DNA from 3 places in the Kitasatospora sp. NPDC088134 genome. Region 1 is predicted to be linked to each of the others. Evidence: riboswitches for the same ligand, from Rfam matches in the RefSeq annotation. Region 1 holds a riboswitch; each other region holds the start of a gene.
The links. Region 1 has a riboswitch for cyclic di-AMP ahead of ACIOHG_RS31965 (M23 family metallopeptidase). Riboswitches for the same ligand answer to the same signal wherever they lie in the genome.
Positions count from the first base shown of each region.

Region 2: it holds a riboswitch for cyclic di-AMP, as region 1 does, so the genes downstream of both, ACIOHG_RS35430 (peptidoglycan DD-metalloendopeptidase family protein) here and ACIOHG_RS31965 (M23 family metallopeptidase) in region 1, are expected to answer to the same signal.
Region 3: it holds a riboswitch for cyclic di-AMP, as region 1 does, so the genes downstream of both, ACIOHG_RS10885 (transglycosylase family protein) here and ACIOHG_RS31965 (M23 family metallopeptidase) in region 1, are expected to answer to the same signal.

Region 1 is NZ_JBIUTD010000029.1:75,799-83,075, reverse strand. Features, by position in the region: gene ACIOHG_RS31975 (hypothetical protein) at 1-506, shown strand, start outside; gene ACIOHG_RS31970 (DUF3995 domain-containing protein) at 742-1,263, shown strand; gene ACIOHG_RS31965 (M23 family metallopeptidase) at 1,735-2,496, opposite strand; cyclic di-AMP (ydaO/yuaA leader) riboswitch at 2,507-2,668, opposite strand; gene ACIOHG_RS31960 (YiaA/YiaB family inner membrane protein) at 2,896-3,186, shown strand; gene ACIOHG_RS31955 (alpha/beta fold hydrolase) at 3,374-4,228, shown strand; gene ACIOHG_RS31950 (TetR-like C-terminal domain-containing protein) at 4,228-4,806, shown strand; gene ACIOHG_RS31945 (hypothetical protein) at 4,838-5,035, shown strand; gene ACIOHG_RS31940 (hypothetical protein) at 5,158-5,385, shown strand; gene ACIOHG_RS31935 (SpoIIE family protein phosphatase) at 5,555-7,277, shown strand, end outside.
Region 2 is NZ_JBIUTD010000039.1:3,861-11,137, forward strand. Features, by position in the region: gene tig (trigger factor) at 1-808, opposite strand, end outside; tRNA gene ACIOHG_RS35415 (tRNA-Pro) at 1,017-1,090, opposite strand; tRNA gene ACIOHG_RS35420 (tRNA-Gly) at 1,242-1,315, shown strand; gene ACIOHG_RS35425 (hypothetical protein) at 1,388-1,834, opposite strand; gene ACIOHG_RS35430 (peptidoglycan DD-metalloendopeptidase family protein) at 1,948-2,979, opposite strand; cyclic di-AMP (ydaO/yuaA leader) riboswitch at 2,985-3,137, opposite strand; gene ACIOHG_RS35435 (hypothetical protein) at 3,523-3,717, opposite strand; gene ACIOHG_RS35440 (PP2C family protein-serine/threonine phosphatase) at 4,144-5,355, opposite strand; gene ACIOHG_RS35445 (GNAT family N-acetyltransferase) at 5,534-6,787, shown strand; gene ACIOHG_RS35450 (ribose-5-phosphate isomerase) at 6,886-7,277, opposite strand, start outside.
Region 3 is NZ_JBIUTD010000005.1:183,996-191,272, forward strand. Features, by position in the region: gene ACIOHG_RS10855 (MFS transporter) at 1-1,026, opposite strand, end outside; gene ACIOHG_RS10860 (hypothetical protein) at 1,337-1,675, shown strand; gene ACIOHG_RS10865 (hypothetical protein) at 1,718-2,479, opposite strand; gene ACIOHG_RS10870 (hypothetical protein) at 2,607-3,068, shown strand; gene ACIOHG_RS10875 (Uma2 family endonuclease) at 3,082-3,648, opposite strand; gene ACIOHG_RS10880 (hypothetical protein) at 3,829-4,233, shown strand; cyclic di-AMP (ydaO/yuaA leader) riboswitch at 4,353-4,521, shown strand; gene ACIOHG_RS10885 (transglycosylase family protein) at 4,525-5,769, shown strand; gene ACIOHG_RS10890 (CapA family protein) at 5,792-6,967, opposite strand; gene ACIOHG_RS10895 (threonine/serine exporter family protein) at 7,228-7,277, shown strand, end outside.

The sequences.
Region 1 (7,277 bases):
GGGAGAAGCTGCTCGCGGAGGCGGAGTGGCAGGGCGAGGTGCTGGTGTCGCTGCTGCGCCGGGCCGACCTGGTGACCTGGCCCCGGCTGTACGCGCTGCTGCTGCGCGCGGACGGGGTGCCGACGGACGACCTCGCGGCGGTCCGCGACTGGCTGGCGGCGTTCCGGGAACTGCCGGAGGAGGAGCGGCACGCGGCCTTCGACCGGGCCCCCGACCTGGACGGGGACGGCAACTGGGACCAGCCCGGCCGGCCGCTGCTGGTCGGGGTCTCCACCGACGGGGCGCGGCGGCTGCTGGAGCAGGGCCTGATGACGCGCTCGTACCGGAACCTGGCCGAGCTGAACGCCCGCGGCCTGCCGATGCCGACCGAACTGGCCGGTGAGTTCGAGCAGTTCGAGGAGGCGGTGGCGCAGGCGGCGATCGACCTGTGCGGGGAGTGGACGGTGCCCGGGCTGGCCCGGCTGCTGCTGGAGGAGTTCCCGGACCTGGCGCCGGAGGAGTACTGACCCCGGGGGCGGCGGTTCCGGCAGGAGGCTGCTCGGGTGGGCGGCGGTTCCGGTGGGAGGCCGCTCGGGCGGGTGGCGGTTCCGGTCGGATGTACCCCCGGCGGGGTAGGGCCGGGTCGGGGTGGGGTCGGGGGCGGGTCGGCCGGTCGGACGACCTACGGATCGACCTGACGGACCATCAACCGTGGCCTTACGGACGATCCGTGGGGGCCGGGGGCGGGGGCACTCTTGAGCCATGGACACGACGACCGCTCCGGGCGCGCACCCGGCCGCCCCGCTCTCCCCGCTCCCCCTGACCGCTCCGGTCCGCCGGGTCGCCGCCCTGGCCGCCGCAGCCTGGTCGGCGCTGTTCTCCCTGGTGCACCTGTACTGGCTGCTGGGCGGCCGGATCGGCCTGCCCGACGAACTGTCGGTGCTGGACAACACCCCGCTGCTGGTGATCGACATCGCGGCGGTGCCGATGTGCGCGGTGGCCGCCGCGCTGGCGCTGGCGCTGCTCCGGCCGCCGACGGGCCGAATACCGGCCCGGTGGCTGCTCATCGCGGCCCGGGCCACCGCCGCCCTGCTGGTGTTCCACGCCCTGCCGTCGATACCGGACTGGGCCGCCCTGGCGATCGGCCACCGCTCGGTGGACAGCCTGGACGCGATGGCCCGCTTCGCCACCTTCCTCTACGAGCCGTTCTTCCTGACCGGCGGCCTGCTGTTCGGCCTGGCCGCGTTCGGCCGCCGCAGGGGCGGCCGGAACCGCCGGGCCTGAATCACCGGGCCGGGGCGGACGGCCGGGAGCTGGCACGGGCCAGGACTGACGGGCCGGGGCGGACGGCCGGGAGCTAACGGGCGGAAGCTGGCGCGGGCCAGGACTGACGGGTCGGGGTAGATGGGTCGGAACTAACGGCCGGGAACTGACGCGCGGGAGCCGACCGGCCGAGGCCGGCGCGGGCCGGGGAAGCTGACAAGCCGAAGCCAACAGGGCGGGGCAGACGGGTCGAAACTGGTAGGTCGGGGTCGACGGGCTGAAACTGGCCAACCGGGGCCGACAGGCCGGGCCAGCACGCCGGAGCCAACAGGCCGGGCCAGCACGCCGGAGCCAACAGGCCAACGCCGACGCGGGCCGGGGCCGGAGCTTCCTCGGGGCCGTCGCTCCCCCGTCGCCGTTCCCGCCGTCCGCCGGGCGCGGCGACGGCCGGGGGCCGCCCTGGGCGTCTCCCGGCCGTCGGTGGGGCGGGGGTTACGGCTGGAGGCCGAGCTTCTGCAGCCAGGGCAGCGGGTCGATCGGCGCGCCGCCGCCGGGGCGGACCTCGAGGTGGAGGTGCGGGCCGGTGACGTTGCCGGTGGCGCCGACGGAGCCGAGGACGGTGCCGGGGGTGACCCTCCCGGTGGCGACGCTGATCCGGTAGAGGTGGCAGTACCAGATCTCGGTGCCGTCGGGCAGGGTCTGGATGATCCGGTAGCCGTAGGAGCCGGACCAGCCGGCCGAGGTGATGGTGCCGGCGCCGATGGCGACCACGGGGGTGCCGGTGCGGGCGGCGAAGTCGAGGCCGGTGTGCAGGCGCGACCAGTGCACGCCGGCCTGGCCGAACTCGGCGCTCAGGGTGTAGTCGGCGACCGGCAGGGTGTGCGAGGCGAGCTTGGCCTCGGCCTGCTGCGCGGCGCGCTTCGCCTCGGCGTCCTTGGCGGCGGCGATCCGGGCGGACTCGTCGGCGGCGGTGCGCTGGCCGTCGGCCTGCTGCTGGATGCGGGCGGCGAGGGCGAGCCCGGGGTCGGCGGCGAGCAGTCCGTCCGAGGCCTCGTCGGGGCTGACGATGGCGGGAGCGGCGGCCGGGGCCTGGGCGAAGGCGGTGGCTCCGAACGCGGCGGTCACCGCGGTGACGCCGAGCAGGGGTGCGCTGGAGCGGGAGGACTGGCGGGGCAGCCGGTGCCGGGCGCCCTCGTTGCCGGTCGGGTGGTCGAGCACCTGGGTGCCGGTGCTCTGGGGGTACGTCGACGCCACGGAGGCGTGCTCCTTCCTTCCCTGCCGCCGACCGGGTTAGCTGACGGGTTCGGAGGTGGAAGGTCTCCTACGGTCGGGCCCTGGGGCCGTTCCGATTCACCCCGGTGGAAAGTGGTTCCCCGGCTCCCGGGCCGCCCGGAGGCAGACCCGTGGGATTAGGCGTGGCGCACGGTGCCGCTTGGATACGGCGTTGCCGACCGCGCTGCGTTATCAAACGTTAATCCTATGGACCCCATGATTCCAAGCTCCTCCCGGGAGGCGATGAAAGTTTCCTGACGCCCTATGGGTGATTTGTGATGGTTCGCCAGGTGACCCACGGCGGCCCATGACGGATCGTGACGGGCCCGTTGAGTATCCGTACTCACGACCGGCCGCCACCTCCGGCGGGACCCTGGGGCCATGACCGCACCCGTGCCGCAGCGCACCACCGCCGCCTACTACCTGCAGTCCGTCGCCTCCTTCTCGCTGGCCACCGTCGCCCTCGCCCTCGGGATCGCCTACCTGCCGGTCAGCGCCTGGATGCGGGCCTTCCTGGCCGTCGGAATGATCTACCTGATCACCTCCGCGTTCACGCTGGCCAAGGTGATCCGGGACCGCCAGGACGAGGGCGCGATCACCAGCCGGGTCGACCAGGCCCGCCTGGAGAAGCTGCTCGCCGAGCACGACCCGTTCAAGGTCGACGGGGTCTGACGGGGTCCGACGGGGCGTCGGCGGGCACCGGCGCCCATGGGCAGCCCCGAGGGCCGCCTCGGCGGGACAGCCGGAGAGCGAGGCCGAGGGGTTGACGGCTAAGGCTATTAGCCTTAGCTTTATAGCTATCGGAAGCAGCCGGACCGCCAGGGCCCGGAGCGCCGGACGCCCGCCCAGGAGGCCCGCGATGAACAGCACCCTCGGCACCACCACCCGGTACCTCGACGTCACCGGCGGCCGGATCGCCTACGACGACGCCCCCGGCGCCGGCGTCCCGGTGGTGCTGCTGCCCGGCATGCTCGACAAGCGCTCCGCGTACCGGCACCTCGCCCCGCTGCTGACCGCCGCGGGCCACCGGGTGGTCACCATGGACCTGCGCGGCCTCGGCGAGTCCTCGACCGGGTTCGACGACTACTCCCCCGCCGCGATCGCCGAGGACCTGGTCGCCCTGCTCGCCCACCTCGACCTGCGCGGCGCGGTGCTGGTCGGCAACTCCTACACCGGCGCCACCGTGGTCCGGGCCGCCGAGCTGGCCCCCGAGCGGACCGGCGGTGTGGTGCTGATCGACGCCTTCATCGAGAACCTGCCGCTGAACGGCTTCCAGAAGGCCCTGTTCGGCCTGGTCGGCCCGCTGGTGGCGACCTTCCCCGGCCTGTGGGGCGCGCTGCAGAAGTTCTACTACCCGACCGAGCGCCCGGCCGACTTCGACGCCTACCGGGCCGAGCTGTCCGCGATGCTCCGCGAGCCCGCCCGGAAGGCCGCCCTGCGCGGTTACCTGGGCGGCGACTCGGCGCCGGTCGGCTGGTGCGCGGCGGTGGACGTCCCGGCGCTGGTGCTGATGGGCGACAAGGACCCCGACTTCCCGAAGCCCGAGCTGATCGCGGACCGGCAGGCCACCGCGCTGCGCGGCCGCAAGGTGATGATCGGGAACGCCGGCCACTACCCGATGGCCAGCCACCCGCAGGCGGTCGCCGACGCCCTGCTGCCCTTCCTGGCGGACCTGGCCGACGCACCGAACGAGCCGAACCAGGACGCCCGCTGATGCCCCGCGCCGGACTCTCCACCGCCGCCGTGGTGGACCACGCCCTCGAACTGGTCGACGCCCAGGGGCAGTCCGCCCTCACCCTGGCCGCGGTCGCCGCCCGGGCCGGGGTGGCCACCCCCTCGCTGTACAAGCACGTCAGCGGCGGCCTGCCCGAACTGCGCCGGCTGATCGCCGTCCGCACCACCGAGGAGCTGACCGAGCACCTGGCGGCGGCCGTCCTCGGCCTGGCCCGGGACGAGGCGGTCCGGGCGCTGCTGGCCGCCTACGCCGACTACGCCCTGACGTACCCGCGGCGCTACGCGGCACTGCCGCAGGCGCCCGAGCCGGACGCCGAACTGCAGGCCGCCGCCGAGCGGTTGGTGCGGGTGCTGTTCGCGGTGCTGCGCGGGTACGGGCTGGAGGGTTCGGAGGCGGTGCACGCGGTGCGGACCCTGCGGGCGGTGGCCCACGGGTACGCCTCGTTGACCACGGCGGGGGCGTTCCAGCTCGCCGAGGGCACCGACACCACGCTGGAGCGGCTGACCGGGGTGCTGGTCGAGGGCTTCGCCGGATGGCCGGGCGCGAAGGCCCCGTGACCTCCGGCCGGGGTGCCGCGTTCTACCCGGTATGAAGAAGCGCAGCATGCTCGCCTTTGCCTCCCTGGCCGTCGGCGTGGTCGCCTCGCTGACCGCGCCCAGCGCCGCCCACGCCGCCCCCGAGCAGATCGGCGGCGGCGGCGGCCCGCTCAAGGACGCCGCGTCCGCCCCCGACCTGCCGATCGGCGAGGACTTCGCGGAGACGGTGGCGCAGACCCCGCAGGCCTGACGGCCCGTCAGGAGTTCGTTCCCGGCTCCGCGTAACGCCGCGCACCGGTCGGGCGGTCATATCGCTCGGAGGCCCCGTACGGGTCCGACCGACGAGGACCGACGAGCACGGAGGACAGGGCAATGACGCAGCCGATCCAGTACATCGCGCCCGGGACCGTACTGGCGCCGACCCGGCGGCGGGCGCCCGGGCGGCCCGCTCCGGCGGTGCGCCCGCACCGGGGCCGGGCCGGGGGGCCGGGGTTGGCGGCCGCGGTGGCCCGGGGGGTCGTGGTGGCCTGGTCGTTCCGGTCCCGGCGGCCGGTGGCGGCCGGGTGCCAGCCGGGCTACGGCGAGGTCGACGGCCAGTAGGGCGGGGGCCCTCACCGGTGGCGCCGCGTCGGCTTGCCGCAGTGGTGGTGCCGCGCCGGGCCGGGGCGAAACGGTCGAATCACCACGTGTCGGGAAACCGCCCGTCCGCCCGGTGCGTCCATAAGATGGTCGGCACCGGGACGTCGAGCGGAAGGGCCGGGCGCTGTCCATGGACCAGAGCTCGCCCCGTGCCGTCGGCCGGGCCGAACTGCGTTGTGTGCGCGCCCTGTTGCGGGCGTCCGATCCGGCGGGGGTGCTGGCGGCGCTGCTGGCCGAGGGCCCGGCCTGGATCACCGGCGCGGGCTCCGCGCTGCACCTGCTGGACGCCGCGGGGATGCTGCGACCGGCCGCCGGGCCCGAACCGCCCGACCGGGCGCGGGCCGGGACCGGGGCGATCGATCCGGCCGGGGTGATCGATCCGGCCGGGGAGCTGCCCGCGGCACTGGCGCTGCGGCGGCGGAAGCCGGTGCTGACGGACGGCCCGGGTGCCGGCGGGGCCGCGTCCGTCGTGCTGCCGCTGGTGGCGGACGGCTTCCCGCTGGGGTCGCTGACGCTCGCCCCGGCGCCCGGGGGCACCGTCCCGCGCGGGGACGTCGAGCTGCTGGAGTCGCTGGCCGAGGTGGCCGCGCACCGGCTGGCACGGCTCAGCGATCGAGCCGGCGCAGCGCCGGCGGGCGGTGGACCGTCCGACGAGGAGCGCCGGTTGCTGTCGGCGGCGGTGCGCGCCGCCGGGGCGGGGACGTTCGTGCGGGACCTGGTCGGCGGCGAGACCCGGTGGGACGCGCAGGCGCACCGGGTGGTCGGCCGGGTGCCGGGGCCGGACGGCCGGGCGCCGGAGCCGGTGTCGGTGGTGCACCCGGAGGACCTGGCGGAGCTGCGGGCGGGGCTGGCGGAGGCGCTGGCGGCCGGCGGCCCGTACCGGCTGTCGTACCGGGCGGTGCGGCCGGACGGGTCGGTGGTCCTGGTGGACGAGGCCGGCGAGGTGGTGCTGGACGGGGACCGGCGGCCGGTGCGGGCGACGGGGCTGCTGACCGGGCGGGAGTGGCGGCCGGGTCCGCCGCCGGGGCCGACCGGGGAGGGCGCGCGCTCCACCCTGCTGCTGGCGCTGACCCGAGCGCTGACCCGGGCGGTGACGGTGCGCGAGGTGACGGCGGCGCTGACCGACGTGGTCCGGCCGGCCCTGGGCGCGTCCGGGGTGGTGCTGGACCTGGTGGACGAGGAACGGCTGCTGCCGATGGCCCCGGTGTCCCGGGGCGGCCGGTCCGGGGCGGACAAGTCCGACGGGGCGGCGGAGCACGCGGCCCGGGCGACGCCGCTGTTCAGCGAGCCGGGCCGGGGCGGCCCCGGCCCGGACGCGCCGCCGGCCTGGACGGTGCTGCCGCTGGTGGCCTCGGGCCGCCAGGTCGGCTCCTGCCTGTTCACCTTCGCCGACGGGCGCGGCTTCGACGCCGGGGACCGGACGACGTTCTCGGCGTTCGCGGGCATCCTGGCGCAGTCGCTGGAGCGGGCCCGGCTGTACGACGTGCACCACGAGCGGGCCGGTGAGCTGCAGCGGGCGATGCTGCCGCGCTCGCTGCCGGTGCTGCCGTCGATCGTCTCGGCGGCGCGCTACCTGCCGTCGACCGAGGGGATGCAGGTCGGCGGCGACTGGTACGACCTGCTGCGGCTGTCGGGTGGCCGGGTCGGGCTGGTGATCGGGGACGTGCAGGGCCACCACGCGGAGGCGACCGCGGTGATGGGGCAGCTGCGCTCGGGGCTGTGGGCGTACGCAACGGACGGCGACGGCGATCCGGCGGCGACCCTGGAGCGGACCGGCCGGCTGCTGTCCCGGATGGAGACCGAGCTGTTCGCCACCTGCCTGTACGTGGTGCTGGACCCGGCGACGGGGGTGC
Region 2 (7,277 bases), on a different contig from region 1:
AGTCGGCACGGAGCTCCTCGATGGTGTCGAACTCGCTCGCCAGCTGCGCGAACTCGTCGTCCAGCTCGGGGAGTTCCTTCTCCTGGACGGCGGTCACGGTGACGGTGACCTCGGAGTCCTTGCCGACCTGGGTGCCGCCCTTGAGGGTGGTGGTGAAGGTCTTGGACTCGCCGGCCGACAGGCCGATGACGGCCTCGTCGATGCCGTCCAGCAGGCGGCCGGAGCCGATCTCGTAGCTCACGCCGGTGGCGGTGCCGTCCTCCGGCACCTCACCGTCGACCTTGGCCTCCAGGTCGACGACCACGACGTCGCCCTCGGCGGCGGCGCGCTCGACGTCCTTCACGGAGCTGAAGCGCTCGCGGAGCTGCTCGAGGGACTTCTCGACGTCCTCGTCGGTGACCTCGATCGGGTCGACCACGACGGCGATCTCGGCGAAGTCGGGCAGGGTGACCTCGGGGCGGACGTCGACCTCGGCGACGAACTTGAGGTCACCGCCGTCGGCGAGGTTCTCGACACCCTCGATGCCGGTGATGTCCGGCTGGCCCAGCACGTCGATCTGGCCCTCGTCGACGGCCTGCGTGTAGAAGCGCGGAAGCGCGTCGTTGACGGCCTCCTCCAGCACCGCGCCACGACCGAAGCGCTGGTCGATCACCTTGTTCGGGATCTTGCCCTTGCGGAAGCCCGGAACGGTGACCTGCTGGTTGATCTTCTTGTACGCCGCGTCGAGGCTGGGCTTGAGCTCCTCGAAGGGCACCTCGACGGTGAGTCGAACCCGGGTCGGGTTCAGAGTCTCGACGGCGCTCTTCACGGTTAGGTCTCCTAGGGGGCTTGCGGTCAGAGGCGATAGGCGGTTGGGGCTGAAACGCTGTCCGTACTACCGCCAGCGATCCATCCTACCGGTACCACGAAAGCGGCTGTGCCCGGCACCGGGTGCACGTCGGCCGCAGGTCGGACGCGTCGGAGCCGTCCGCAACGACAACAGGGCCCCGCCGCCGGCGAGACCCTGCCGCACACGGTCGGGGTGACCGGATTCGAACCGACGGCCTTCCGCTCCCAAAGCGGACGCGCTACCAACCTGCGCCACACCCCGTGGTGCCGAGCAGAAGAGTACACGTCGGGCCGCCCCCGCCCGGGGCGATATCCGCGAGCCGACAGCCCCGCAACGGGTGTGCATTCCACCGACCCGACCAGGTACGCTTGTCCGGTCCCCGCACACCGCGACGCGGTGCGGGTACGCCTGTGCGGGTGTAGCTCAATGGTAGAGCCCCAGTCTTCCAAACTGGTCACGCGAGTTCGATTCTCGTCACCCGCTCCATCCCCGCAACGGCCCCGCACTGCCCCGGCAGTCGGGGCCGTCGCCGTTCCCACCCGACGGATCGGCGCACGGCTACCCCGCTATGCCCAGGTCCGCCCGCGCCGCCCGGTGGAACGCCCCGAGCCCGGCGACCAGCTCCCGGGCGGCATCCGCCCACTCCTCGTCCTCCTCGTTCTCGACACCCGCCCGAGCAGCGCGAAGCCCCCGCCACAACGCGAGGTTGACGACTTCCGCCGCCCCGACCGCCGCCGGCCCGGCCAGCAGGGCAAGTACCTCGAAGCCGATGGAGCGCCGGCTCTCCGCCGCCTCCATCGCGGCCAGCAGTTCGGCGGGGTCCACCGCCGCCCCGAGGACGACTGCCTTGGCGGCACGGTGTGCCTCCTTCACCGTCGCGGCGTACTCGACGCAGGCGTGCAGCTTGCGCTCGTCCCACCGGGTCGCCATCGCCCGGCGGTGCTTGGCCCGTTCCGCCGCGGAGGTCGCCGCGTACGAGGTGAGCGCACCGACGAGAACACCCACCAGAGTGATGATTTGACCGACCATCGCACGAAGCTACCAAGCGCCCGTGCGGACGGCCCGAAGGCCCCGGGCACGGGGGTGTGCGCGGGGCCCTCGGGGGGTGGGGTCCGGGGTCAGACGTTGACGCCGTGGGCCGCCAGGTAGGCGACGGGGTCGATGTCGGAGCCGTAGTCCGGGGTGGTGCGGATCTCGAAGTGCAGGTGCGGGCCGGTGACGTTGCCGGTGGCGCCGGAGAGGCCGATCTGCTGGCCCGCCGTCACGGACTGGCCGGCCGAGACGGAGATCGAGGAGAGGTGGGCGTACTGGGCGTACTTGCCGTCGGCGAGCTTGATGACGACCTGGTTGCCGTAGGCGCCGCCGTTGCCGGCCGAGACCACGGTGCCGGCGGCGATCGCCTTCAGGCTGGTGCCGGTGGAGACCGGGAAGTCGATGCCGGTGTGGTAGCCGCTGGACCAGTTGGAGCCGGCCACCTTGTAGCCGGTGGTGACGCTGCCCGGGGCCGGGGCGACGTAGCCCTTGGCGGTGCTCGCGGCCGGGGCCGTCTGCTGGGTCTTGGTCTGCGTCTGGACCTGGGCCTGGACCTGGGTCTGGGCCTTGGCGGTGACGCTCTTCGTCGTGGTCTTCGGCGCGGCCGCGGTCTTGGCGGCGGCCGTGTCGGCGGAGGACGCGGAGGGCTGCGCCGGCGCGGCGGCCTTGGCGGGGGCCGGGGCGGCCTTGGCGGGGGCCGGGGCGGCCGCCGGGGCCTGGCCGTTGACGGTCAGCTGCTGGCCGGGGCGGATCAGGTCCGGGTTGCCGCCGATGACCGAGCGGTTGTCCTGGTAGAGCTTCTGCCAGCCGCCGTCGACGTCCTGCGCGTCGGCGATCCGGGAGAGGGTGTCGCCGGAGACGACCTTGTAGGTGTGCGAGGCGGCGGCCGGGGCGGCGGCCTGCTCGGCGGCGGGGGCGCTGTCGGCGGTGTCGGCGACGGGGGTGGCGTCGACCGAGACGTGCGCCCACTGGCGGCCGCCGTCGTGGTGGTCGGCGGTGCCGTGCGCGGAGGCGGCGGAGACCGGGAGGCCGATCGCGGCACCGACGACACCGGTGGCGATGACGATGCGGGCGATGGCGGTCAGACGCGGCTTGCGGTGCTTGCCCTGAGCGGACATGAAGCAGTTCCTCTCCGACGCCTGCGAGGTGAGCTGTCGGGTTCGGGCGAGAGTTGCCCGGCCGCGTCTCCGCGGCTTCACCCCGAGCCGTTCCCGGTGTTCCCGGGCCCGGCGTACTACCTGTGGTTCCCCCGCTCCTGCCGTGGCGTGGTGATCTGGTCGGCACCGGGCGACGGCAGGACTAGGCGTTCCGCTCGGTGGCCTGCCCGGTCAGTGGCCGGGCTGCGGTGGAAGCAAAACCCACAGGTCGGAGAGCTGGCAAGCGCCGAAAAGCCCCGTTCCCAAGATCGGGAAGGGGCTGACGGTCCGCCAGGTCACGCTCCGTCGGCCGGGCGGCCGCGCTGCGCGCACGGGATCATGACGGGTCGCCTACGAACCGGGCACAGCGGGCGACATCGGCCACCGCGCGCGGTCGGGCGCTCACCTGGCGTGAGGGTGCGGGTGACCCTGGTCACCCGCGGGCAGGCCGAATGGACGGCCCGGGGTCCGTCCCGGCCGTCGTGAGGTCCTGCGTGAGGTCGCGCTCGGGGAGCCGACGGTGCGTCAGCCCGCGATGCTGGCGATCGCCTTGGAGACCGAGGAGAGGAACTGCTGGATCGGCCCGGCCATGGTCGACTGGCTGAGCATGAAGCCGAACAGGGCGGCCATGATGGCGTGCCCGGTCTTCAGCTGCTTGTTGCGGATGAAGATGGCGACGATGACGCCGAACAGGACAAGCGCGGAGACGGAGAAGGCCACCGGGACTCACTTCCTCGATTCGTGGCGGGGGTTCGGGTCGGAACCTTCGGGCGGAACCGACGGCGGTTCCAGGCGGAAACCGGCCCCTGCCCCCCGTGTCCCCACCACTCCATCCGGACTCAGTGTGGTCGTTCGTGCCTACTGCGTAAAGGACTTGCCCCGTCGCCCGGGGTGCGAACCGGGGTGGTGGGACTGATTTTCGCCGACCGTGACGATAGCGGACGCGTTCTGACGGAGCGTCGGCGGGGCGGGCCCCGGCGCGGGCCTGCGGGCATATCGGCAGGCAGATCCGGGGGTCGTCCACCGCCCGGTCGGCGCCCGGGAATTGGCCGAAGATCAACGTCCGGGTTTGACACTCCGTGGACACCCCGCGCTCACCGGCCCTCCGCAATCCGGAAGGTCGGCCGCAGTGTCCCGGGCCTGCCCTCAGCCGCGCCAGACCAGCAGGACCGCCCGGTCGTCGTTGACGTGCTTGGCGACGGTGTCGATCAGCCGGACCGCGGCGCCGGAGCGGCCGGCCAGCGGGGCGGTGGCGACCAGCCGGTCGGCCTCGCCCATCAGCCGGTCCATGCCCTCGCCGAGGTCCCGGCCGGGGATCTCGACCATGCCGTCGGTGCAGAGCATCAGCAGGTCGCCGGGGCCCAGGGTGCCGCGCACCCCTTCGAACTTGGCGCCGTCGTAGACCCCGAGCAGCGGGCCCTCGGCCTCCTTGACCTCCCAGTGGCCGGCCCCGGCGAGGCGGTGCATGCCGGGGAGGTGGCCGGCCGAGAGGAGTTCGTACTCGCCGGTGTCCAGGTCGAGCACCAGGTGGGCGGCGGTGGCGAAGCCCTCGGCCCAGTCCTGGCGCAGCAGGTAGCCGTTGGCGGCGGGCAGGAAGTCGTGGGCGGGCAGCGAGCCGAGCAGCCCGCCGAAGGCGCCGGAGAGCAGCAGGGCGCGGCTGCCCGCGTCCATGCCCTTGCCGGAGACGTCGGCGAGGACGGCCTCCAGCATCCGGCCGCCGGGGCCGGTCCGGGCGGCGACCATGAAGTCGCCGGAGAAGGACTGGCCGCCGGCCGGGCGGAGCGCGGTGTCGGTGTGCCAGCCGTCGGGCAGGTGGGGCATCCGGCCCTGGACCCGGATGCGCTCGCGCAGGTCGAAGAGCATGGTGGAGCCGCCGCGCCAGGGCACGCCGACCCGGCGGCGGAACTGGGCGACCAGCAGGCCGGCCACGCCGACGGCGCCGACCACCAGGGCGGCGCCGGGGGTGACGCCGGGGCCGTAGGCGTCGGGGGTGGCGGAGGCCAGCCGCTCGCCGGTGTGCACCAGGGACTCGGTGACCAGGCCGGCCGCGGCGACGGCGTACAGCAGGACCAGGGTGCCGGGGCGCAGCAGCAGGGCGCCGGCCAGCACCGGCAGCACCAGCGCGGTCGGCGGGGCCCAGTCGGGGGCGAGGATGTTGAGCAGGACCAGCAGCGGGACGGCGAGGGCGAGGGCGGCGAACGCCCACCAGTCGGCGCCGTCGCCGCGGAAGTAGTCGACCCCGGTGCGGCGCAGCCTGCGTCGGGCCCGGGACAGCGCCGCGCGCAGCCGGGCCGTCACGGGTTCGCGGGACGTCCTGCGGTCCCGGCCCGTCGCACTGGGGCGCGCGCTGCCGGCCATGGGGACCGACCTTATCCACCGGCGGTCCGCGCGTCGACGGGCCGGGTGGCACGGAGTGCAGCGGGCCGGGCCGCGGCGGCGGGTTTCGGCCGCCGGGCGGGGGGCGGGCGACAGGCCGGGGCAGGGCGGGGCGACAAATCGGTCGCGGGCGGACGGATCGCCTGGTAGGCAGGGCGTCATGACGATGCGACAGCCCGAACTGACCGTGCGACCCCTGCGGGCCGAGGAGTGGGAGCCCTGGTACGGCACGGTGGACGTGGCCTTCGGCGGTACCCCGGAGCCGCCCGAGGAGCGGGCGCTGTGGCGGGAGTTGACGGAGGTGGAGCGCTCGCTGGCGATCTGCGAGGGCGACCGGATCGTCGGCGGCGGCGGGATCTTCAGCCTGCGGCTGGCGGTGCCCGGCGGGGCGGTGCTGCCGGTGGCGGGCGTGACGATGGTGGGCGTGCTGCCGACGCACCGGCGGCGCGGCGCGCTGACGGCGCTGATGCGCCGTCAGCTGGACGACGTGCGGGCGGCGGGCGAGGCGGTGGCGGCGCTGACGGCCTCGGAGCCGGCCATCTACGGCCGGTTCGGCTACGGCGCGGCGACCCGCAAGGCGGCGGTGTCGCTGCTGCGCGGCCGGGTCCGGGTGCGGGTGCCGGAGCAGCGGGGCGAGGTGGTGCTGCGGCTGGCCGACCCGGTGGCCGAACTGCCGCGCTGCGAGGAGCTGTACGCCCGGCTGGTGGCCCGCCGCCCGGGCGGTCTGGCCCGGCGGCCGGGCTGGGAGCAGGTCGCGGTGCTGGACGCGCCGGAGTCGCGCGGCGGCTTCTCCCCGCTGCAGTGCGTGCTGGCCGAGGACGCGGCGAGCGGGGAGCTGCTGGGCTACGCCCGGTACGCGGTGAAGGGCGAGTTCGACGAGCGCGGCGCGGCCGGGACGGTGCGGGTGCGCACGGTGCAGGCGGAGCAGCCGTGGGTGTACGCCCGGCTGTGGGAGTTCCTGCTGGACCTGGACCTGACGGTGCGGGTGGAGGCGGCCAGCCTGCCGGTGGACGACCCGCTGCTGCACCTGGTGTCGGACGTCCGGCACCTGACCCCGCGGCTGGTGGACGCGCTGTACGTGCGACTGGTCGACCTGCCCGCGGCGCTGGTGGCCCGCAGTTACGCCGCGCCGGTGGACGTGGTGCTGGAGGTGACGGACGCGTTCTGCCCGTGGAACGCGGGCCGCTGGCGGCTGACGGCGGCACCGGGCGGCCCGGTCTCCTGCGTGCGGACCGGTGATCCGGCCGAACTGGATCTGGACGTCCGGGAGTTGGGCTCGGTCTATCTCGGCGGTGGTTCGCTGGTGGCGCTGGCCGCGGCGGGCCTGGTCCGGGAGGTCCGGCCGGGTGCGCTGGAGCCGGCCGCGGCGGCGTTCCGCTCGGCGCTGGAGCCCTGGCTGCCGCACGGCTTCTGACGGGTCGGCGCTCCGGCCAGGGACGCGGAACGCGGCGCGCCCGCCCGGGAGTTCACGGGCGGGCGCGGTGCGGTGGGAGCGGGGCGCGGGGCGCGGGGTCAGCCCTGCGGGTGGTGGGCCGGGATCGGCGGGAGTTCGCCGGTGGTCTCGTACTCGGAGAGCATCTCGATCCGGCGGGTGTGCCGGGCCTCGCCGCTGTACGGGGTGCTGAGGAAGATCTCGACGAACTTGGTGGCCTCGTCCAGGGTGTGCATCCGGCCGCCGACCGAGATCACGTTGGCGTTGTTGTGCTCGCGGCCCAGCGCGGCCGTCTGCTCGCTCCAGGCCAGCGCGGCCCGGACGCCCTTGACCTTGTTGGCGGCGATCGCCTCGCCGTTGCCGGAGCCGCCGATCACCACGCCCAGCGCTTCGGGGTCGGCGGCGGTGCGCTCGGCCGCCCGGAGGCAGAACGGCGGGTAGTCGTCCTCGGCGTCGTAGACGTGCGGGCCGC
Region 3 (7,277 bases), on a different contig from region 1:
CGGTATGTGCACCTGCAGCGAGGTCTCCCACAGCACGTAGCAGAGGGCGACGCCGACGCCCGTGACGGCCTCCAGCGCGGCGATCACCGCGACCGGCGCGCCCGATCCGATGATCAGCGCCTGGCAGGAGGCCACCGCCAGTGCCCCGGCCGCCACCGCCATCGGCCGGGCCGGTCTCAGCCGGTAGGCGCACACGTCGCCGACGATCGAACCGACGCCGAACGCGGCCGTCACCAGCGCCCAGGCCCCGGCGCCGCCCCACTGGCGGTCGGCCAGCACCGGGCCCAGCACGAACACCGAGGGCAGCACCACCATGTGGTAGGCCGCCATCGCCAGCATGCCCGACCAGACCCACGTCCGGCCGCTGACCTCCCGCCAGCCGACCCGCAGTTCGGCCAGGAACCCCGGCCGCTCCTCCGCCCCTGCCGCGCCGCTGCCGGCCACCGGGCCGAGCCGGGCCAGCACCAGCGCGCTGGCCGCGAAGCTCACCGCGTCCACCGCCAGGGCCCCGCCGGGGCCGACGGTGGCCACCAGCACGGCCGCCAGCCCCGGCCCCAGCACCAGGCCGGCCGACTGCACGAAGCCGCGCAGCGCGTTCGCCTCCCGCAACCGGTCGACGGGCACCAGCAGGGGCAGCAGGCCCATCGAGGCGGGCAGGAAGAAGGCTTCGGCGAGGCCGTACACGGCCGTCAGCGCCGCCATCGTCCAGACCCCGGCGTGGCCGGTGAGCAGCAGCACGGCGAGGACGGCCTGCACGACGCACCGCACGACGTCCGAGGCCAGCATGATCCACTGGCGGGGCAGCCGGTCCGCCCAGACACCGCCGACCAGGGTGAACACCAACAGGGGTATCAGCCCGGCGGAGACCACCAGCCCGACGTCCGCGGCCGAGCCGCCGATCGACACCACCGCGAACGGCAGCGCGACGAACGTCACCCGGTCGCCCAGCGCCGACAGCGACTGCCCGACGAACAGCCGGGCGAACTGCCGCTCGGCCCGGAGCACCTCCGGCACCAGCCCCGCCATGGACAACCTCCGTACACCACCGGTCACATCGAGCACCGCGATGCTAGAAGCTCCACCAACCCTTTGTCGCGCGATTTATCCGCAACGCCGCCAATGCCCGTTTCCCGGGCCCTCGACGGCCGACCGCCTTTCCCCGCAGACCGCCTGACGCACCGTCGGCGGACCGCCCCGGGACGCCGTCGGCGCACTCCCGTTACACCGTCACAGTCCGGGAACGGACGGCATCCTTCCCCTGTCGCGGGGCATTCGACGACTGTCACAGTGAGCCGGTCGCGGGCCGCGAGGGCCTGGCGGGAACGGGGTCGAACCGATGAGAACACGTCTGGCCGGAGTACTGCTCGCCCTGGCCCTGGCCGGCGGCACCACCGCCCTCACCACCGGCCCGGCCGCAGCCGCACCGCGCCCCACCGCGGTCACGGTCACGACCGCCGCCGGCCCCGTGCAGCAGGCCCCGGCGGCGGGCACCCAGGCCCGGGACACCGCCGGGCAGCGCGAGCAGACCCCGGTCCACCTCGCCAAGAGCAAGGACAAGAAAAAGAAGAAGAAGTCCAAGGGCGGCCTGATCGGCCTGATCGTGCTGCTGCTCGTGGTCGCCGCAGTGATCGCCCTGGTGATCTGGCTGGTCCGCCGCAACAACCGCCGCCCCTGACCACCGGGCACCACCGGGCACCACCGGGCACCACCGCGCCGGTCAGCCCTGGAAGACCTGCCCGGCGGGCGGCAGGGCGGTTTCGACCTTCTGGTCGAAGCCGGTGAAGGTGAGGACCATCTGCCCCGGCCCGCTGTCCGCCGACAGCACCCGGGGGCTGCCCTCGGTGGCGATGGCGTACGTCACCGGCGTGCCGTCCTCGTCGGTCATCGTCACGAGGACGGCCGCGACCCCGCCGACCTGCCGGGTGCCCGCCTTGGCGAGGTTCCGACCGACGGTGCCGTCGGTGTTCAGGCCGACCTGCTTCTGGACGGCCATGCCGAGGTCGCAGAAGGAGACGAAGCTCTTGGGGTTGTTGTAGTTGTCCGCCGGGAGCCGGATCCACTTGCCGGCCGCCGCGGCGGGGGCGATCTCCGGGGCCGCCTTCACCAGGTCCGCGTCGGGCTTCAACCACGCCTCCGCGTTGGTCCGGAGGATCTCCGCCGAACCCTTGCCCTCGTTGCGGTAACCACCCCTGCAGCCCCGGACGCTGTCCCCGGCGAAGGTGCCGGTGAGCGCTCCCTCGGGGTGTCCGGGCATGGAGACCGTGTACGTCGTGCTCATCAACTGCTCGCCGGCGGCCCGCGTCCGGGCCACGATCTCCTCCACCGGCAGGCTCTGCAGGGCGACCGCGGCGGACGCCGGGGCCGAGGCCGCCGGAGCGGACGCCCCCTTCGCCGGCTCCGGGTCCGACCCGCAGGCCGCCAGGCCCGACAGCCCGGTCCCGGCCAGCGCGATCACGGCCAGCGGTCTCACCACGCGCACGACAACCCCCACAGTTCGTATGACCATCGAGTCCGCGAGTCTGCCAGCGCGTCGAGGACATCCGCCGCACCAGCTCCGCCCCCATTACCTCTGCTTTACCGAAGCCGCACCCCTCCCACGTGGTGGGATGACCGTCGTGTTCAGCCTCACCGTGTCCCGGGGGCTCACCGTCGCCGAGACGACCGCCGCCCTCGCGGACCTGCTGCCGCCCGGCGCGCACCTCGTGGTGCAGCCGCCGGGCGCCGACGTCCCGGCGGACCCGGGGAGCCTGTGGGCGACCCTGGAGCCCACCGCGGACCCGGCCTGGCCGCTCGGCCTCGTGGTCCACACCCACGCCTGCGACCTGGGCCCGCACCCCGACCTGCGCCTCGCCGAACACCTCGCCCGACGCCTCGCCGTGGACGTCCTGTGCGGCACCGACCCGGCCTTCACCGACGTCGACCCCCAGGACCCCTCCTACTCGCTGGCCCTGGTCGACGGCCGCTGGCACCTCGCCGACACCACCGGCGCCCGCCTCTGGGACGACGGCACCGACGGCACCGACGCCCCCGTCGAACTCCTCCGCCCGGCCCCGGTCGACACCGCCTGAGCCACCCCGCCCGTCAGAACCGGCCGGTGTCCAGCTCCAGGTCGAACGGCGCGGGCAGCCGCACGCCCCGTCCGAACGGATGCGGCCCGTCCACCTCCTCGTACCCCAGCCGCCCCGGCCCGGAGAAGACGGTGCACTCCCGCAACTGCCGGTCCACCAGGAGGTAGACCGGTGCCCCGTACTGTCCGTACCGCCGCCGCTTGACCGTCCGGTCCGGCTCCCCGTTCGACGGCGAGGTGACCTCGACCACCAACAGGGTCTGCTCCGGCAGCAGCGCCCCCTCGGTCTTCACCGCCAACTCGGCCGGGACCACCGCCAGATCGGGAATGAACCAGTTCTCACTGCCGGGCAGGTCGAGGTTCCCCGAACCGGGGACCAGCCCCAACTCCTCCAGCCGCGGCGCGATCTGCCGACGCACCACTTCGGCGGCGCTCTCGTGCGCCCAGGACCGCGCCACGGGGGCGATGACTCCCTCGACGACCTCCGCGCGGTCCCCCGCGACGTGCTGGACCGCGTACTTCAGGGCCCGCTCCGGATCAGTGACGCCGTAGTCCCGAGGGACGTGGGCTGCCGTACTCATGGCGCACCTCCGCTGCTCTTCGCCCGCCCGATTCTCCTCCCCCGGGCACCGCTCCCGACCGCGCCGTCCGGGAAGTTCACCGTTTCGAGCGGGAGCAGATCCGCACCCCAACAACTGAACGCGTTCAAATGTATGCCACACTGTCGCCCACGAACCGTAGGAACGGCCAGGGGGGCAGCGATGGGGAACGGCAGCAGCGGGTGGCGCGGAGCACCCTGGCGGGGGCTGGTGGTCGCGTGGCTGATGGCGGCTCTGGCGGGGACGTACAGCGGGTCGTCGGCGTACTTGCTGCTGCTCGGCCCCCTCCCGGCACTCCCGCTGGGGTTCCTGCTCGGCCGGTGGCGCTCCGGGGTGGCCCTGGGGCTGGCGGCCGGGGCCGGGGTCGGGGCGATTCCCCTGGCCGTCGCCGTGACGGGCGACCTCCACGAGGCCGGGGTGATCGACGCACTGCTCACGCTCTCCGGCCTGGCGGCGATGGGTGCCGTGCTGTACACGCTGCCCCTGCTGATCGGCGGCGGCGCGGGCCTGTGGTGTGCCGACGGAGCGTCAACAGGTCGTTCACGGACCGGCCGGGGCGGGGCGTGACGGTTGCGTGATGTCAGCGCGACGCGCTTGTGATTGACGCGTTCGAGTGAATAGGGTTCCTTCCAGCCCGCACCGTCGGGCCCCGCGCGCGGACACGCCGAGCCCTGTCCACCGTGCTGCCGGGTCGACCACCACAACCCTTGGACAGGGGTGGGGGAACCAGGTTTGTTGCCGTCCCCGCGGCTCGGGGTGAAGTCGTCCGCACCGGTTCCGTCCGGGGCGCGGCGGCCGGACCTCCCTCCCGGTCCGAACCCGACAGCTCACCTCGCAGGCGTACGGAGAGGATCTCGCATGCTCTTCACGGGTTCGGGGCGCCACCGCCGGCAGGGCCAGGCGGAGAAGGCGGCCGAGCGCGCGCTCGCCGCGGCCGGCGTGGCCGGTCTCGGCATCGCCATGCCACTGCTCGCCGCCACCGGCGCGCACGCCGCGCCGAGCGCGGTCTGGGACCGGGTCGCCGACTGCGAGAGCGGCGGCAACTGGGGTTCCGACCAGGGCAACGGCCTGTACGGCGGTCTCCAGATCAACGCCCAGCGCTGGGCCGACTACGGCGGCACCTCGTACGCGGCGCTGCCGAACGCGGCCAGCCGCAGCCAGCAGATCGCCGTCGCCGAGCGCATCCTCGCCACCGAGGGCCCGTCGGCCTGGTCCTCCTGCGCCGACGGCGCGGGCCTGGACGTGGCCTCCGCGCCGGGTGTCGTGGACGACAACGACTCGGCGGACGAGACGGGTTCGCTGCGCGGGGCCCGGGGCGCCGCCGCCGTCGACACGGCCGCGGACGGCACCCGGCCGGGCCAGGCGGGCGCGCCGGTCTTCTCCGGCCTGCCGGGGTACGACCCGGTGTACCAGGTGTACTGGTACGAGAAGAACGGCGGCTGGTTCTGGACCAGTCACCAGAGCCTGTACGAGCGCTACCTGCAGCTGACGCACCCTCAGCCGGTCGCGCCCACCGCCACGCCGTCGCCGACCGCCCCGGCCGCGCCGACCACCCCGACCACGCCGGTCTCCCCCACCGTCCCGGCCGACCCGAGCACCCCGGTCCTGCCGAGCCTCCCCGGCCTCCCGGTGGCGCCGACCGACCCGACCGCCACGCCGAGCCCGACGACGCCCGGCACGCCCGGCACCACGCCCGGAACCGGCAACGACGGCTCCCAGGGCGGCCAGGGGAACAACGGAAACCACGGGAGCAACGGGAACGGCGGCACCCCGCTCATCCCCGGCACCACTCCGACCACCCCGGCCGCGCCGTCCGACGCCGTGTCCGACGCCCCGTCACCGACCGCGGGCAGCACCGCCCCGGCCGCCGCACCCACCACCACCCCGGCGGCCGCAGCCCCGGCCCAGGCGGCCGCCGCCCCGCCGAGCGCCACCCCCGCCCCCGCCGCGCCGTACACGGTGGGCCCGGGCGACACCCTGATCGGGATCGCCAAGAGCCAGCAGGTGGACGGCGGTTGGTCCGAGCTCTACAAGACCAACCAGCAGGTGGTGGGCGAGAACCCGGACCTGATCCGGCCCGGCCAGGTGCTGAACCTGGGCTGACGCCCTCGCGGACCGACCGCCGTCACCCGGGAACACCAGGAACACCGGGAACACCGGGAACACCGGGGACGGCGGCCAGTCCGGTGCAGTTCCGAAGGCCGTCCCGCCGTTGCAGGGCGGCCTTCGCCGCGTCCCCGGTCTGCGGGACGGGCACGCCCCGGCCGTCGATGTGCGCGGGGGTGAAGGTCTCGCCGGTGACCTTGCCCTCGCCGGTGATGGTGAGGGTGGCGACACCGGTCTCGTCGGAGGCGGTGTAGTCGGAGGTGCCGTACCAGAGGAAGTTGCCGTAGCCGTACGCCACGTAGGTGTTCCCGAGCATGCCGGAGCCGAGCATGGTGTGCGCGTGGGTGCCGACCACGGCGGTCGCCCCGGCGGCGGCGGCCTTCTTGGCGATCCTGGTCTGGGCGGCGGTCGGGCAGGCCTTGCCCTCGTCGCCCCAGTGCAGGTAGACGAGGACCACGGGGGCCTGGGCCTTGGCGGCGGTGACGGCGCGGACCAGCGCGGCCTCGTCCAGGGCGGAGGCGATGCCGGGCTTGCGGTCGCCGGCCCGCCACTTCTGGTTGGTCAGGTCCTCGATCTGACTGGCTGCCAGCACGGCGACCTTCACGCCGCGCACCGTGGTGACGTACGGCGCGTACGCCTCCTTGGCGTCCTTGCCGATGCCGATCACGGCGAGCGGGGCGGCGGCCTTCGCGGCGAGGGTGTCGGCGAGGCCGTCGGGGCCGTAGTCGACGGCGTGGTTGTTGGCCTGCGAGACCACGTCGACGCCGGCGTCCTTGAGCGCGGTCAGCGCCTCGGGGCCGGTGCGGAAGGTGTACAGCTTGGGTTCGGGCTTCCCCCGGGCGGTGATCGCGCTCTCCAGGTTGAGCACCGCGAGGTCGGCGGCGGACAGCGTCGCGGCGATCGGGCCGAGCGCGGTCTCGGCGGCGGGCGCGGCGAGCCGGGCGGCCGAGCGGCCCTCGAAGTGCACGTCCCCGGCGAACGCGACGGTGATGCTGCCGTCCGGCACCCGCACCGGCGGCGCCGCCGTCCCGGCCCGGCCCGCGGCCCCGGACGGGCTCGCGGCGGCGGTCGTGGACGCACCAGCGGGCCCCGGCCCGGCCGCGTCCCGGGCGGGGCCCGCCGACCCGGTGCAGCCGGTGGCGGCGGCAGCGAGCAGCAGGGCGGTGACGGCGGTGCCGACGGGTGCGCGACGCACGGTGATCCCCCGGTGGTTCGGTGACGCAGCACTCTATCCCCGCCACCGAACGGCCCCGTCACCGGACGGCACCGTCGCCGAACGGCCCCGCGACCGGGTCGACGCGCCCCGCCCGGTACGTCGTTGCCGGATCCGGGGGCCCGCCGCCCCTACGCTCTCCTTCGGCGGGGCGCGGACCGGGCGGCCGCGCAGGGACCGTTCCGGCGGAGGGTGCGGGTGGTGCGGTGAACGGCGGCGACAGGGGTGCACGGACGGAGCCCGTGGCCGGCCCGGCGGCGGCCGAGGAGGTGATGGGCTTCGCCCTGGCGCT